Regions from separate parts of the Streptomyces sp. NPDC101234 genome, predicted to be linked through region 1. Evidence: riboswitches for the same ligand, from Rfam matches in the RefSeq annotation. Region 1 holds a riboswitch; the other holds the start of a gene.
The links. Region 1 has a riboswitch for glycine ahead of gcvP (aminomethyl-transferring glycine dehydrogenase). Riboswitches for the same ligand answer to the same signal wherever they lie in the genome.

Region 1 (6,223 bases):
GTTGCTGGTGGCCTTCTCGCGCCGGATGTGCTGCTCACGGGTCTGCAGGGCCAGCCGGTAGGCCTTGTGCCCGTCGGCGTCCACGGACACGCCCACGAGCCGCCCGGGCAGGCTGCGGGCGAACTTCTCGCGGACCGCCATGTAGCCGGCGTGCGGACCGCCGAAGCCCATCGGCACACCGAACCGCTGGGTCGTACCGACGGCGATGTCGGCGCCCAGCTCGCCCGGCGAGGTCAGCAGGGTCAGTGCGAGCAGGTCGGCGGCGACGGTGACGAGCGCGCCCAGCTCGTGCGCCTGCTCGACGACCGGCTTGATGTCGCGTACGGCACCGGAGGCGCCGGGGTACTGGATGAGCACGCCGTTGATCTCACGCGCGGCGAGGTCGGCCGGGATGCCGTCGCTCAGGTCGGCGACGACGACCTCCACGCCCGTCGGCTCGGCCCGCGTCTCGATCACCGCGATGGTCTGCGGCAGCGCGTCCGCGTCCACGACGAAGACGCCCTTCTTGTTCTTGCCCATGCGCAGCGACAGGGACATGGCCTCGGCCGCGGCCGTGCCCTCGTCGAGCAGCGAGGCACCCGAGGTGGGCAGCCCGGTGAGGTCGGCGACCACCGTCTGGAAGTTCAGCAGGGCCTCCAGCCGGCCCTGGGAGATCTCCGGCTGGTACGGCGTGTAGGCCGTGTACCAGGCGGGGTTCTCCATGACGTTGCGCAGGATGACGGGCGGTGTGAAGGTCCCGTGGTACCCCAGCCCGATCATCGAGTCGAGCACCTGGTTGCGGTCGGCGAGCGAGCGCAGCTCGGCCAGCACCTCGGCTTCGGTGCGGGCTCCCGGCAGCTCCAGGGAGTCGGCGTTCTTGATCACGTCCGGCACGGCGGCGGCGGTCAGCTCGTCCAGCGAGCCGTACCCGACCTGGGCGAGCATCTTCGCCTGGGCCTCGTGATCGGGCCCGATATGACGCTGCTCGAACGGGATCCCCTGTTCGAGTTCGGAAAGCGAAGGGCGGTGGGCGGTCATGGCGGAGGCCTCCTGGTCTGACGCGACCTTTGAGGGGTACCCCGGCGCGGGTACCCCGACGGCCTCCCCCTCTGTCATCTCAACCTGAGAGCTTCACCGGATACCCGAAGGCTCCGGCTTTCACCGTCGGTGAGGGCGGACACCGTCGACACCCGCCCTGCTTTCCAGAGTGACCTCGTCCATGCGGTACGTGGGCCTGAGAGATTCCGGGGAGGATTTGCTCCTTCGGCGCCTCCGGTTGCCCGGAGGACTCTCCCGCACGGGGTCAGCAGCCGCTTGCCAGCCTACCAGCGAGGGCAACGCACGGGCCTTCGAGTGGCCGCCTCCTTGAATGTGCTCTTTTGTAGTGCTTACGGATGAGTTGCGACCAAGTGGAGGGCCCGTGCAGACCGACATCGATCCGCGCAACCTGATCGGCCGCAAGGCGTTCGACCGCAACGGCACGAAGATCGGCACGATCGACGAGGTGTACCTCGACGACGCGACCGGAGTGCCGGAGTGGGCGGCCATACGCACCGGCCTGTTCTCCCGGGACGCCTTCGTGCCCCTGGAGCCCAGCGAACTGGTCGAGGGCACCCTCCAGGTCCCCTTCGACCGCGCTCTGATCAAAGACGCGCCCGACTTCGGCGTCGGCCGCCATCTGTCCCCGGAGCAGGAACTCCAGCTCTACCACCACTACGGCCTGGACACGACCGCCCCGCCCCCGGACCACCCGGACCACGACTTCGGCAAGCTGGCGGGAACGGAGGACGCGGGGGCGTGAGCGCCGAAGGGGGCGCCAGGCCGTCGGACGCCTGCGGATGAGTGCCCCGCTCACGGCACCCGCTGTCCTCCCGGCACCAGCGGCAACGGATCCGCCGGCTCCAGTTCGGGGTCGTCGACCCGGAACGTCCGCACCCTCCCCGGCACCGGCGACCCCGGCGTCTCGAAGCGCACCGTCACCCTGCCCAGGCCGCTCCCCTGCACCCATCCGTGTCCGTACTCGGTATGCCGCACATCGTGTCCCGCACGCCAGCGCCGCTCGGCGGCCTCCTCCTGCTCGGCGACGGGCTCGGGGACGGCCTCCTCCGCCAGGCCGTCCGTCCCCTCTTCGGCCGCCGCCTGCGCGAACAGGTCCTCCTGCGTGTAGTCGGCCAGCCCCGACACCCCTACCCCCAGCAACCGCACACCCCCCGTCGTGTCCACCGAGTCCAGCAACCGTGCTGCCGCCTCCCGCACCACCGCCGGGTCATCGGTGGGCCCTCTGAGCGTCTCCGAACGGGTCAGCGTCGAGAAGTCGTACCGCCGCACCTTCAGCACGATCGTGCGTCCCGACAGTCCGGCCTCCCGCAGCCGCCGTACACACCGGTCGGCCAGCCGCTGCACCTCCAGCCCCACCCGCACCCGGTCGTGGATGTCCACGTCGTACGTGTCCTCGACGGACACCGACTTGGTCTCGCGCTCGGCCACCACGGGCCGCTCGTCGTGCGCCAGCGCCATCGCGTACAGCCCATGTCCGTGCGCCTTGCCCAGCAGCCGCACCAGCTCGTCCTCGCCCGCCTCGGCGATCTCCTCGACGGTGGTGATGCCGGCCCGCCGCAGATGGTCCCCCGTCGCCGGCCCCACCCCCGGCAGCGTCCGCACCGGCATCGGCCCCAGCATCGCCCGCTCCGTACCCGGCTCGATCAGCACCAGACCGTCCGGCTTGGCCTGCTCGGAGGCGATCTTCGCGAGCATCTTGGAGGCGGCGAGCCCGACGGACCCGGAGAGCGCCGTGACGGCCCGTATGTCCGCGCGCAGCCTCTCCCCCACCGATCGCGCCGACGGCCCGTCCCAGGCCGCCCCGGCGGCCTCCAGATCCACGAACGCCTCGTCCAGGCTCAGCGGCTCCACCAGCGGCGACAGCGCGCGCAGCAGCCCCATCACCTGCTCGCTGATCAACCGGTACAGCCCGAAGCGCGGCACGAGATACGCGGCGTTCGGCGCCAGCCTGCGTGCCTGGGCCATCGGCATCGCGGAGTGCACCCCGAACACCCGGGCCTCGTACGACGCGGTGGCCACCACGCCGCGTGGTCCGAGCCCGCCCACGATCACGGCCTTCCCGCGCAGACTCGGCTTGGACGCCTGCTCCACCGAGGCGAAGAAGGCATCCATGTCGAGATGCAGGATCGTGGGCGCGTTTCTCACATGTCCGATGCTGCACCACAGCACTGACAACGCCCCGGCACGGTTGCGTGCCGGGGCGTTGTCACGATGGTCATCGGGCCGAGGGCCTTCGGGCCAGGAGTTCAGACCGCCCGGTTGCGCCGCCGGGCCAGCTCGTCGGCGGGGTTGTGCCCGACGAGCGTCTCCCCGGTGTCCACGCGCTCGCCGTGCAGCTGGGAGAGCGCGCTTTCCACGTCCCGCCAGACCACTCCGACCGCGATACCGAAGATGCCCTGGCCGCCCTGGAGCAGGGCGTGTACCTCGTCCGGCGAGGTGCACTCGTAGACCGTGGCGCCGTCGCTCATGAGGGTCATGCGCTCCAGATCGCTGAAACCGCGTTCCCTCAGGTGCTGGACGGCGGTACGGATGTTCTGGAGGGACACCCCGGTGTCAAGGAACCGCTTGACGATCTTCAGGACGACCACGTCCCGGAAGCTGTACAGCCGCTGCGTACCCGACCCGTAGGCGGGCCGCACGCTGGGCTCGACCAGACCGGTGCGGGCCCAGTAGTCGAGCTGCCGATAGGTGATGCCGGCCGCCGCACAGGCCGTGGGCCCCCGGTAGCCGATCTCCTCGGTCGCCATGGACGCCGCCCCTCCGCCGCTCGGCACTGCCGCCGGCCGCTGCGGGGTGCGACCGGCCGCGCTGCCGTGAAGCGCGTACGGACCGCTCTCCCCGAGACCTCGTCCCGGGGCACCCCCAGCCGTACCGTCGCCGCTGCTTCTCACGCCGACCTCCGTCCTTGACCTGCCTTCTCGACGGTAGGCAGTCACCAGGGGCGCGTCAACGATCGCCACACTCGGCACGCCGAGTGATAATCACCCTAGGAGTGGTTTCCCGTGCTCCACCGCGGGGAAAGGCTAGCCGAATGCTCTGGCGGGAAGCCGTAGGACGCTCTCAATGGCCGCTGGCAATTGCCCATGACTTTCGGCCGCGCCCAGCCGTGAACCGGCCCGCCACCTGCCTTCCGGCGGATGACGGGCCGCTCTGTCCTCACTGGCTGCTGGTGCCGAAGTCCTCGGGCGAGATCTGGTCGAGGAACTCGCGGAACTTCTCCACCTCGTCCTCCTGCTCGTCCGGGATCGCGATGCCCGCGTCGTCCAGCACCGTGTCACTGCCGTAGATCGGCGTTCCGGTGCGCAGCGCCAGCGCTATCGCGTCGGACGGACGGGCGCTCACCTCGACGCCGCTGGCGAACACCAGCTCCGCGTAGAAGACGCCTTCACGCAGGTCCGTGATGCGTACTTCGGTGAGCTCCTGACCGACGGCCTCCAGCACGTCCTTGAACAGGTCGTGGGTCAGCGGTCGCGCGGGGGCCATGCCCTGCTGGGCGAAAGCGATCGCCGTCGCCTCCCCCGGCCCGATCCAGATGGGGAGGTAGCGGTCGCCTCCCACTTCGCGCAGGAGCACGATCGGTTGGTTGGAGGGCATTTCCACCCGGACACCTACGACATCGAGCTCGTTCACACAGCAACCCTAGGCCGTGCCCGGGACGTTTGGGTAGTCGGGTCAAAAACGCGCGCCCGATCCGGCCTCGGCCCGGGGCCCGTCACGACGGTCACGGCAGCCGCACCCCGAGCGCGGTCTGCACCAGCGCGGCGTGCAGTCTCACCGTGAGCACCGCCAGCTCCTTCGCACGGGCCTCCGCATGGGCTCTGGTCTGCGGGTTGCGGTGACGTTTGAGCGGGGCCACCACCTGGTCCACCAGGCCCGCCTCACGATCGGCCGCGGCCTTCATCACCCGCAGATGGCGCGGCTCGATCCCGAACCGGCCCAGCTCGGCCACGAGCGTGGCCACCGTGACCGTCTCGGCGTCGTACACGCCGTCCTCCAGGGGAGCGATCAGCCCGTACGACTCCCACTCCTTGAGACAGCTCTCGTCGATCCCGGCGGCCGCGAGCAGCTCGTCCCGCCCGATCCGCGCCACGGTGGGCGGCTCGGGGCCCAGCTGTACGGCCTCGCCGTCCCGCTGCCGGCCCAGTACGGGCAGCTGTACGGCCTCACCGCGCTCCATGGCGTCCAGGTACTCCCGGATGACCTTGAGCGGCAGATAGTGGTCCCGCTGCATTCTCAGGACGTGTCCGAGCCGCTCCACGTCCCCGGCACCGAACTTGCGGTACCCGGAAGGGGTGCGGCGCGGCTCGATGAGCCCCTCCGACTCCAGGAAGCGGATCTTGGAGATGGTGACTTCGGGGAACTCGTCGCGCAGCACGTTCAGTACCGTGCCGATACTCATCAGCCCGGTCTCCGTGGCGGCGGTGCCGTGACCGGCACCGCCGCTCGGTGTGTGCAGCATGGACCTTCTTCCCTGGGATCCCCCGGACGAGGTCCGGAGGGTCAGATGCCCTGCCGGCTCGCGTAGAAGACCAGCCGGTACTTGCCGATCTGGACCTCGTCACCGTTCGACAGAGCGACCTGGTCGATGCGCTCCCGGTTGACGTACGTGCCGTTGAGGCTGCCCACGTCGGCCACCGTGAACGAACCGTCAGGCTGACGGCGGAACTCCACGTGCCGACGCGAGACCGTCACGTCGTCCAGGAAGATGTCACTCTGCGGGTGACGCCCGGCCGTGGTCAGGTCGCTGTCCAGCAGGAAGCGGCTGCCCGAGTTCGGGCCACGCCGCACGACCAGCAGGGCCGAGCCCACCGGCAGCGCGTCGACGGCCGCCTGGGCCTCGGGCGAGAGCGCCGGCACCTGGGTCTGGCCGGTGACCTCGGCGTCGTAGGCCTCCAGGCCGGAGATCGAGATCGTGGAAGTCGTCTCCGCCGCACGCTCGGGGACGGCACCCGCACGCAGCGGGGCACCACAGTTGGAACAGAAGCGGGCGTTCTCCGCGTTGCGGTTACCGCACCTCGTACAAACCAGGGCCGACATCGACGGATCCTCCTGCCGCGGCTGCCCCGCCGGGGCGTTGGACGCGTACGGGCCGGAGGCGAACCCTCCACCCGCACCTGAGGTTGACGGTTGCCCGAAACCTATGCCGCCGGACTGGGACGGGTCAACTGACGGCGCGCCCTGACCT
Region 2 (6,223 bases), on a different contig from region 1:
CCAGTTCATTGCCGGGCCAACCGCCGTGCGGGTGGGGGTGTGCCTGTGCCGGGAAGTCCGCGGGAAATTCCGCCGGGAAGTCCATCTGCCTACCGCCTGCTGGGAACCACTGGTGAGGCTGGAAAGGCTAGCGGGTGGCGCCGACAAAACCAGCAGCCGATACGACCTGCACGGCACCCGGCCCGGCAGACCGACGCAACGCTCGACCCACCCGGCCACTTCGACACTCGGCCCCACCAGCCGACGCAGCACTCGACTCGCCCGGCTGATTCGACACTCGGCCCGCCCGGCCGATTCGACACTCGGCCCGCCCGGCCGATTCGACACTCGGCCCGCCCGGCCTGTTCAGACTTCGGCCCCACCAGTCGGTTCAGCGTTCGAAGCCGATTCGGTGGAGTACGTCCGCCGCAGCCCGGTCGAGCAGTACCGCCGAGCCGACGCCCTCGGGCAGTTCTCCCTTCTCCGCCGCGCGCAGCAGACGGCCGGCCGCCCTGCGGTGGCGCAGGAACGCGTACCGGGAGACGCCCCGGCCGCGCTCGCGCTGGCCGTCGAGGGCCGTGCCCGGGGTGACGTCGAGGAGGAGCAGGTGCAGGGTGCCGCCACGGCGGTGTGCCTCCCGGGCCAGCCAGTCCCGTACCCAGGCCTGCGTGCCGCAGTCGTGCACCACCACGCCCTCGCCGGTGCGCAGCGCGCGGCGCAGTCCGGCGTAGTGGGCGAGCCGCACCAGCGGGCGGTAGACGGCGTACGGCAGGAAGCGGGCCAGGCGGTCGTCCCAGCGGTCGCGGGTGTCCTGGGAGTCGACGCGTATGCCCTGGACGGTGCGGTGCATCAGGGTGGACTTGCCGCTGCCGGGCAGGCCGGTGACCACGACCAGGTCGCGCGGGCCGAAGAGGAGACCGTGCGGGCTGCGCCCGGCGCGGTCGCGCAGGTCGCGGACGACCGGTGCGATGGGGGTCCCCCCGCGCGAGCGCAGCCGAGCGTGGGGGAGTTCGCCGCACCGCTCGCGGGCCGGGGCCGTCGGCTGTCCGGGCAGGGCGATGCCCGTCGTGGTCGCGTATGCCGTGGTCGTCCTTGTCACCGTGATCGTCCTCCCCGGGGGTTCAGGAAAGGTTCTCCCCACTTAACGTAAAGAAAAGGTAATGCACGGTGTCTCGCGGTTCGGTCCGCTTCCCGCCACAGCCCTGTCACAAAGGCCGGGCGGGCATGCAATGATGTCCGCGCCAACTGCATACCGGCCGTTTGAATCCGCGCGGGAGAGTCCCCAGCAGTCTTCGCTGGGGCGCCGAAGGAGCAAGTCCCTCCCTTGAATCTCTCAGGCCCCGTTACCGCGCGGGCGAGGCACATCTGAAAAGCGGGCCGCCGTGTCGGCGGCCCCACCCAAGGTGCAAGCCATGACCGCTCTGCGGTCAGGGCGAACCTCTCAGGTTCCGATGACAGATGGGGAGGAACGACCTCGCCCGTTCTGTCATGCCCTCTGGGCCCTTGGGAGACGACCGACCGATGAGCAGTACCGATTCCGCTGGACCCCGCCGTACCGCACTCGACGCCCTGCACCGCTCGCTCGGCGCGACCATGACCGACTTCGCCGGCTGGGACATGCCCCTGCGCTACGGCTCCGAGCGCGACGAGCATGTCGCGGTACGGACCAGGGCCGGGCTCTTCGACCTCTCCCACATGGGCGAGATCACCGTGACCGGCCCGGACGCGGCCGCCCTGCTGAACCACGCCCTGGTCGGCAACATCGCCTCCGTCGGCGTGGGCCGCGCCCGCTACACCATGATCTGCCGGGCCGACGGCGGCATCCTGGACGACCTGATCGTCTACCGGCTGGCCGAGACCGAGTACCTGGTCGTCGCCAACGCCTCCAACGCCCAGGTCGTCCTCGACGCCCTGCGGGAGCGTGCTGCCGGGTTCGGCGCCGAGGTGCGGGACGACCGGGACGCGTACGCGCTGATCGCCGTCCAGGGGCCGGAGTCGCCCGGGATCCTGAAGTCGCTGACCGACGCCGACCTGGACGGCCTGAAGTACTACGCCGGGCTGCCCGGCACCGTCGCCGGGGTCCCGGCGCTGATCGCGCGCACCGGCTACACCGGCGAGGACGGCTTCGAGCTGTTCGTGAAGCCGGAGCACGCGGTGGAGCTGTGGCAGGCGCTGACCGAGGCGGGTTCCACGGTCGGCCTGGTGCCCTGCGGGCTGTCCTGCCGGGACACCCTGCGCCTGGAGGCGGGCATGCCGCTGTACGGGCACGAGCTGACCACGGAGCTGACCCCCTTCGACGCCGGGCTGGGCCGGGTGGTGAAGTTCGAGAAGGAGGGCGACTTCGTGGGGCGCGAGGCGCTCACCGAGGCGGCGGCCCGTGCCGGGCAGAACCCGCCGCGGGTGCTCGTCGGCCTGGTCGCCGAGGGGCGTCGCGTGCCGCGCGCCGGGTACCCGGTGGTGGCAGGCGGCGAGGTGATCGGCGAGGTCACCTCCGGCGCCCCCTCCCCCACGCTGGGCAGGCCGATCGCGATGGCGTACGTCGACGCGGCGCACTCGGCGCCGGGCACGGCGGGGGTCGGCGTCGACATCCGGGGCAGCCACGAGCCGTACGAGGTCGTGGCGCTGCCCTTCTACAAGCGCCAGAAGTAGCCACCGGCGTGACCCTGCGCACATCCTCGCTGATCAGGCACGTTTCCAGCAGTCCCCCCTTCACCAGCACTCCCTCGCGTACAGGAGAATTCAGGCCATGAGCAACCCCCAGCAGCTGCGTTACAGCAAGGAGCACGAGTGGCTGTCGGCCGCCGAGGACGGCGTGGCGACGGTCGGCATCACCGAGCACGCGGCCAACGCGCTCGGTGACGTCGTCTTCGTCCAGCTTCCGGAGGTCGGCGACACGGTGACCGCGGGCGAGTCCTGCGGCGAACTGGAGTCGACCAAGTCGGTGTCCGACCTGTACTCGCCGGTCGACGGCGAGATCACCGCGGTCAACGAGGACGTCGTGGAGGACCCCTCTCTGGTCAACTCCGCCCCCTTCGAGGGCGGCTGGCTGTTCAGGGTGCGCGTCGCGGGCGAGCCGGAGGAGCTGCTCTCCGCCGACGAGTACACCGCCTTCACCGCCGGCTGAGGCGTCGTAGGAAGTCGCAGAAACAGGAGTCACAGAACCAGATGTCCCTTCTGAACACGCCCCTGCACGAGCTCGACCCGGAGGTCGCCGCCGCGGTCGACGCCGAGCTGGAGCGCCAGCAGTCCACGCTCGAGATGATCGCCTCGGAGAACTTCGCTCCGCTCGCCGTCATGGAGGCGCAGGGTTCGGTCCTCACCAACAAGTACGCCGAGGGCTACCCGGGCCGCCGCTACTACGGCGGCTGTGAGCACGTCGACGTCACCGAGCAGATCGCCATCGACCGGGTGAAGGAGCTGTTCGGCGCCGAGTACGCGAACGTGCAGCCGCACTCGGGTGCCTCCGCCAACCAGGCGGCCCTGTTCGCGCTGGCCCAGCCCGGGGACACCATCCTCGGCCTGGACCTCGCCCACGGCGGTCACCTGACCCACGGCATGCGCCTGAACTTCTCCGGCAAGCAGTTCGACGTGGTCGCCTACCACGTCGACGGCTCCGGTCTGGTCGACATGGCCGAGGTCGAGCGGCTCGCCAAGGAGCACCGGCCCAAGGTGATCATCGCGGGCTGGTCGGCGTACCCGCGGCAGCTGGACTTCGCGGAGTTCCGCCGGATCGCCGACGAGGTCGAGGCGTACCTGTGGGTCGACATGGCGCACTTCGCCGGCCTGGTGGCCGCCGGTCTGCACCCGAACCCGGTGCCGTACGCCGACGTGGTCACCTCCACCACCCACAAGACGCTCGGCGGACCGCGCGGCGGCATCATCCTGGCCCGCCAGGACTTCGCGAAGAAGCTGAACTCGTCCGTGTTCCCGGGCTTCCAGGGCGGTCCCCTGGAGCACGTGATCGCGGCGAAGGCGGTCTCCTTCAAGGTCGCCGCCTCGGAGGAGTTCAAGGAGCGGCAGCGTCGTACGGTGGACGGTGCGCGCATCCTGGCGGAGCGGCTGACGGCCGCCGACGCCCGCGAGGCCGGCGTGAACGTCCTCTCCGGCGGTACGGACGTCCACCTGGTCCTCGTCGACCTGCGCGAGTCCGAGCTGGACGGGCAGCAGGCCGAGGACCGTCTCCACGAGGTCGGCATCACGGTCAACCGCAACGCCGTCCCGAACGACCCGCGGCCGCCGATGGTCACCTCGGGGCTGCGGATCGGCACCCCGGCGCTGGCCACCCGCGGTTTCACGGCCGAGGACTTCGCCGAGGTGGCGGACGTGATCGCGGAGACCCTGAAGCCCTCGTACGACGCGGGCGCGCTGAAGGCCCGGGTCGAGGTGCTGGCCGGCAAGCACCCGCTTTACCCCGGCCTGAACAAGTAGTTCCCTGGTGGGGGCGCCCGATGGTGTGTGCCCCCACCCTTTTCCAAGGAGTTCACCGTGGCCATCTCGGTCTTCGACCTGTTCTCGATCGGCATCGGCCCGTCGAGCTCCCACACCGTCGGCCCGATGCGCGCGGCCCGGATGTTCGCCCGCCGCCTGCGCAACGAGAGCCTGCTGCCCTCCGTGGCGTCGGTACGCTCCGAGCTGTACGGCTCCCTGGGCGCGACCGGCCACGGCCACGGCACCCCCAAGGCGGTGCTGCTCGGCCTGGAGGGCGCCTCCCCGCGCACGGTCGACGTGGAGACGGCGGACGACCGTATCGAGGCGATCAAGGCGTCGAAGCGCCTTCGGCTGCTCGGCGAGCACGAGATCCCGTTCTCCTTCGACGACGACCTGAAGCTGCACCGCCGCAAGGCACTCCCGTACCACGCGAACGGCATGACCCTGTGGGCGTACGACGCGCAGGGCGCCGAGCTGCTCTCCAAGACGTACTACTCGGTCGGCGGCGGCTTCGTCGTCGACGAGGACGCGGTCGGCGCGGACCGCATCGTGCTGGACGACACCGTCCTGAAGTACCCCTTCCGCACGGGCGACGAGCTGCTGCGCCTGACGAAGGAGACGGGTCTGTCGATCTCCGCGCTGATGCTGGAGAACGAGCGGGCCTGGCGCACCGAGGACGAGATCCGCGAGGGCCTGCTGGACATCTGGCGGGTGATGCAGGCGTGCGTCTCGCGCGGCATGTCCCGTGAGGGCATCCTGCCGGGCGGGCTCCGGGTGAAGCGCCGGGCGGCCGTGACCGCGCGCCAGCTGCGCGCCGAGGGCGATCCGCTGGCGCACGCGATGGAGTGGATCACGCTCTACGCGATGGCCGTGAACGAGGAGAACGCGGCGGGCGGCCGCGTGGTGACGGCACCCACCAACGGGGCCGCGGGGATCATCCCCGCCGTACTGCACTACTACATGAACTTCGTCCCCGGCGCCGACGAGGACGGCGTGGTCCGCTTCCTCCTCGCCGCCGGCGCGATCGGCATGCTCTTCAAGGAGAACGCGTCCATCTCGGGCGCCGAGGTCGGCTGCCAGGGCGAGGTCGGCTCGGCCTGCTCGATGGCGGCGGGCGCGCTGGCCGAGGTCCTGGGCGGCTCCCCCGAGCAGGTGGAGAACGCGGCCGAGATCGGCATGGAGCACAACCTCGGCCTCACCTGCGACCCGGTCGGCGGCCTGGTCCAGATCCCCTGCATCGAGCGCAACGGCATGGCAGCGGTCAAGGCGGTCACGGCGGCCCGCATGGCCATGCGCGGCGACGGCTCCCACAAGGTGTCCCTGGACAAGGTCATCAAGACGATGAAGGACACCGGCGCCGACATGAGCGTCAAGTACAAGGAGACGGCCCGGGGCGGGCTCGCGGTGAACATCATCGAGTGCTGAGGAGCGGGCCCTGACCAGCGCGTTCGTGTCTTTCAGCGCCGTCTGGGCCTTCCCTGCTTACGCGGCGGAAAGTCCCCGGGAAGTCCCCATGGAAGTAGCTCTTGACCTGCAGTTTCGCGACACGTGATCAATACCGGATGCGCCGCCCACCCACCACTGGACGCATCAAATCGAACCCCTGAGTCCGCCTGAGGGGTCTCATTCGATACATCGACGCTGCGGAAAACTCACGTCTGGAACAGCGGCTGGCCGGCCTCTCCCCCACATCCACGACGGCGCAGGCGCGTCAGGCCCATGCCCCCCGCGATCTGGCGCACTTGGCCACAGAAGCGCGGATGGACGAACTGTCCCGTGGGATGTACCGCCGACCGTCGTGGCGCAGTACGCCGCA

Region 2: another riboswitch for glycine. It lies ahead of gcvT (glycine cleavage system aminomethyltransferase GcvT); the one in region 1 lies ahead of gcvP (aminomethyl-transferring glycine dehydrogenase).

The regions. Positions count from the first base shown of each region.
Region 1 covers NZ_JBIWOA010000021.1:5,992-12,214, reverse strand. The annotation lists gene gcvP (aminomethyl-transferring glycine dehydrogenase) at 1-1,017, opposite strand, end outside; glycine riboswitch at 1,192-1,285, opposite strand; gene ACIRR9_RS33000 (PRC-barrel domain-containing protein) at 1,400-1,780, shown strand; gene ACIRR9_RS32995 (DNA polymerase IV) at 1,831-3,183, opposite strand; gene ACIRR9_RS32990 (MerR family transcriptional regulator) at 3,285-3,929, opposite strand; gene ACIRR9_RS32985 (bifunctional nuclease family protein) at 4,195-4,668, opposite strand; gene ACIRR9_RS32980 (MerR family transcriptional regulator) at 4,760-5,497, opposite strand; gene ACIRR9_RS32975 (FHA domain-containing protein) at 5,539-6,223, opposite strand, start outside.
Region 2 covers NZ_JBIWOA010000012.1:249,559-255,781, forward strand. The annotation lists gene ACIRR9_RS23400 (enhanced serine sensitivity protein SseB) at 1-85, opposite strand, end outside; gene ACIRR9_RS23405 (AAA family ATPase) at 371-1,084, opposite strand; glycine riboswitch at 1,241-1,338, shown strand; gene gcvT (glycine cleavage system aminomethyltransferase GcvT) at 1,501-2,628, shown strand; gene gcvH (glycine cleavage system protein GcvH) at 2,726-3,103, shown strand; gene glyA (serine hydroxymethyltransferase) at 3,145-4,407, shown strand; gene ACIRR9_RS23425 (L-serine ammonia-lyase) at 4,465-5,832, shown strand; gene ACIRR9_RS23430 (hypothetical protein) at 6,206-6,223, shown strand, end outside.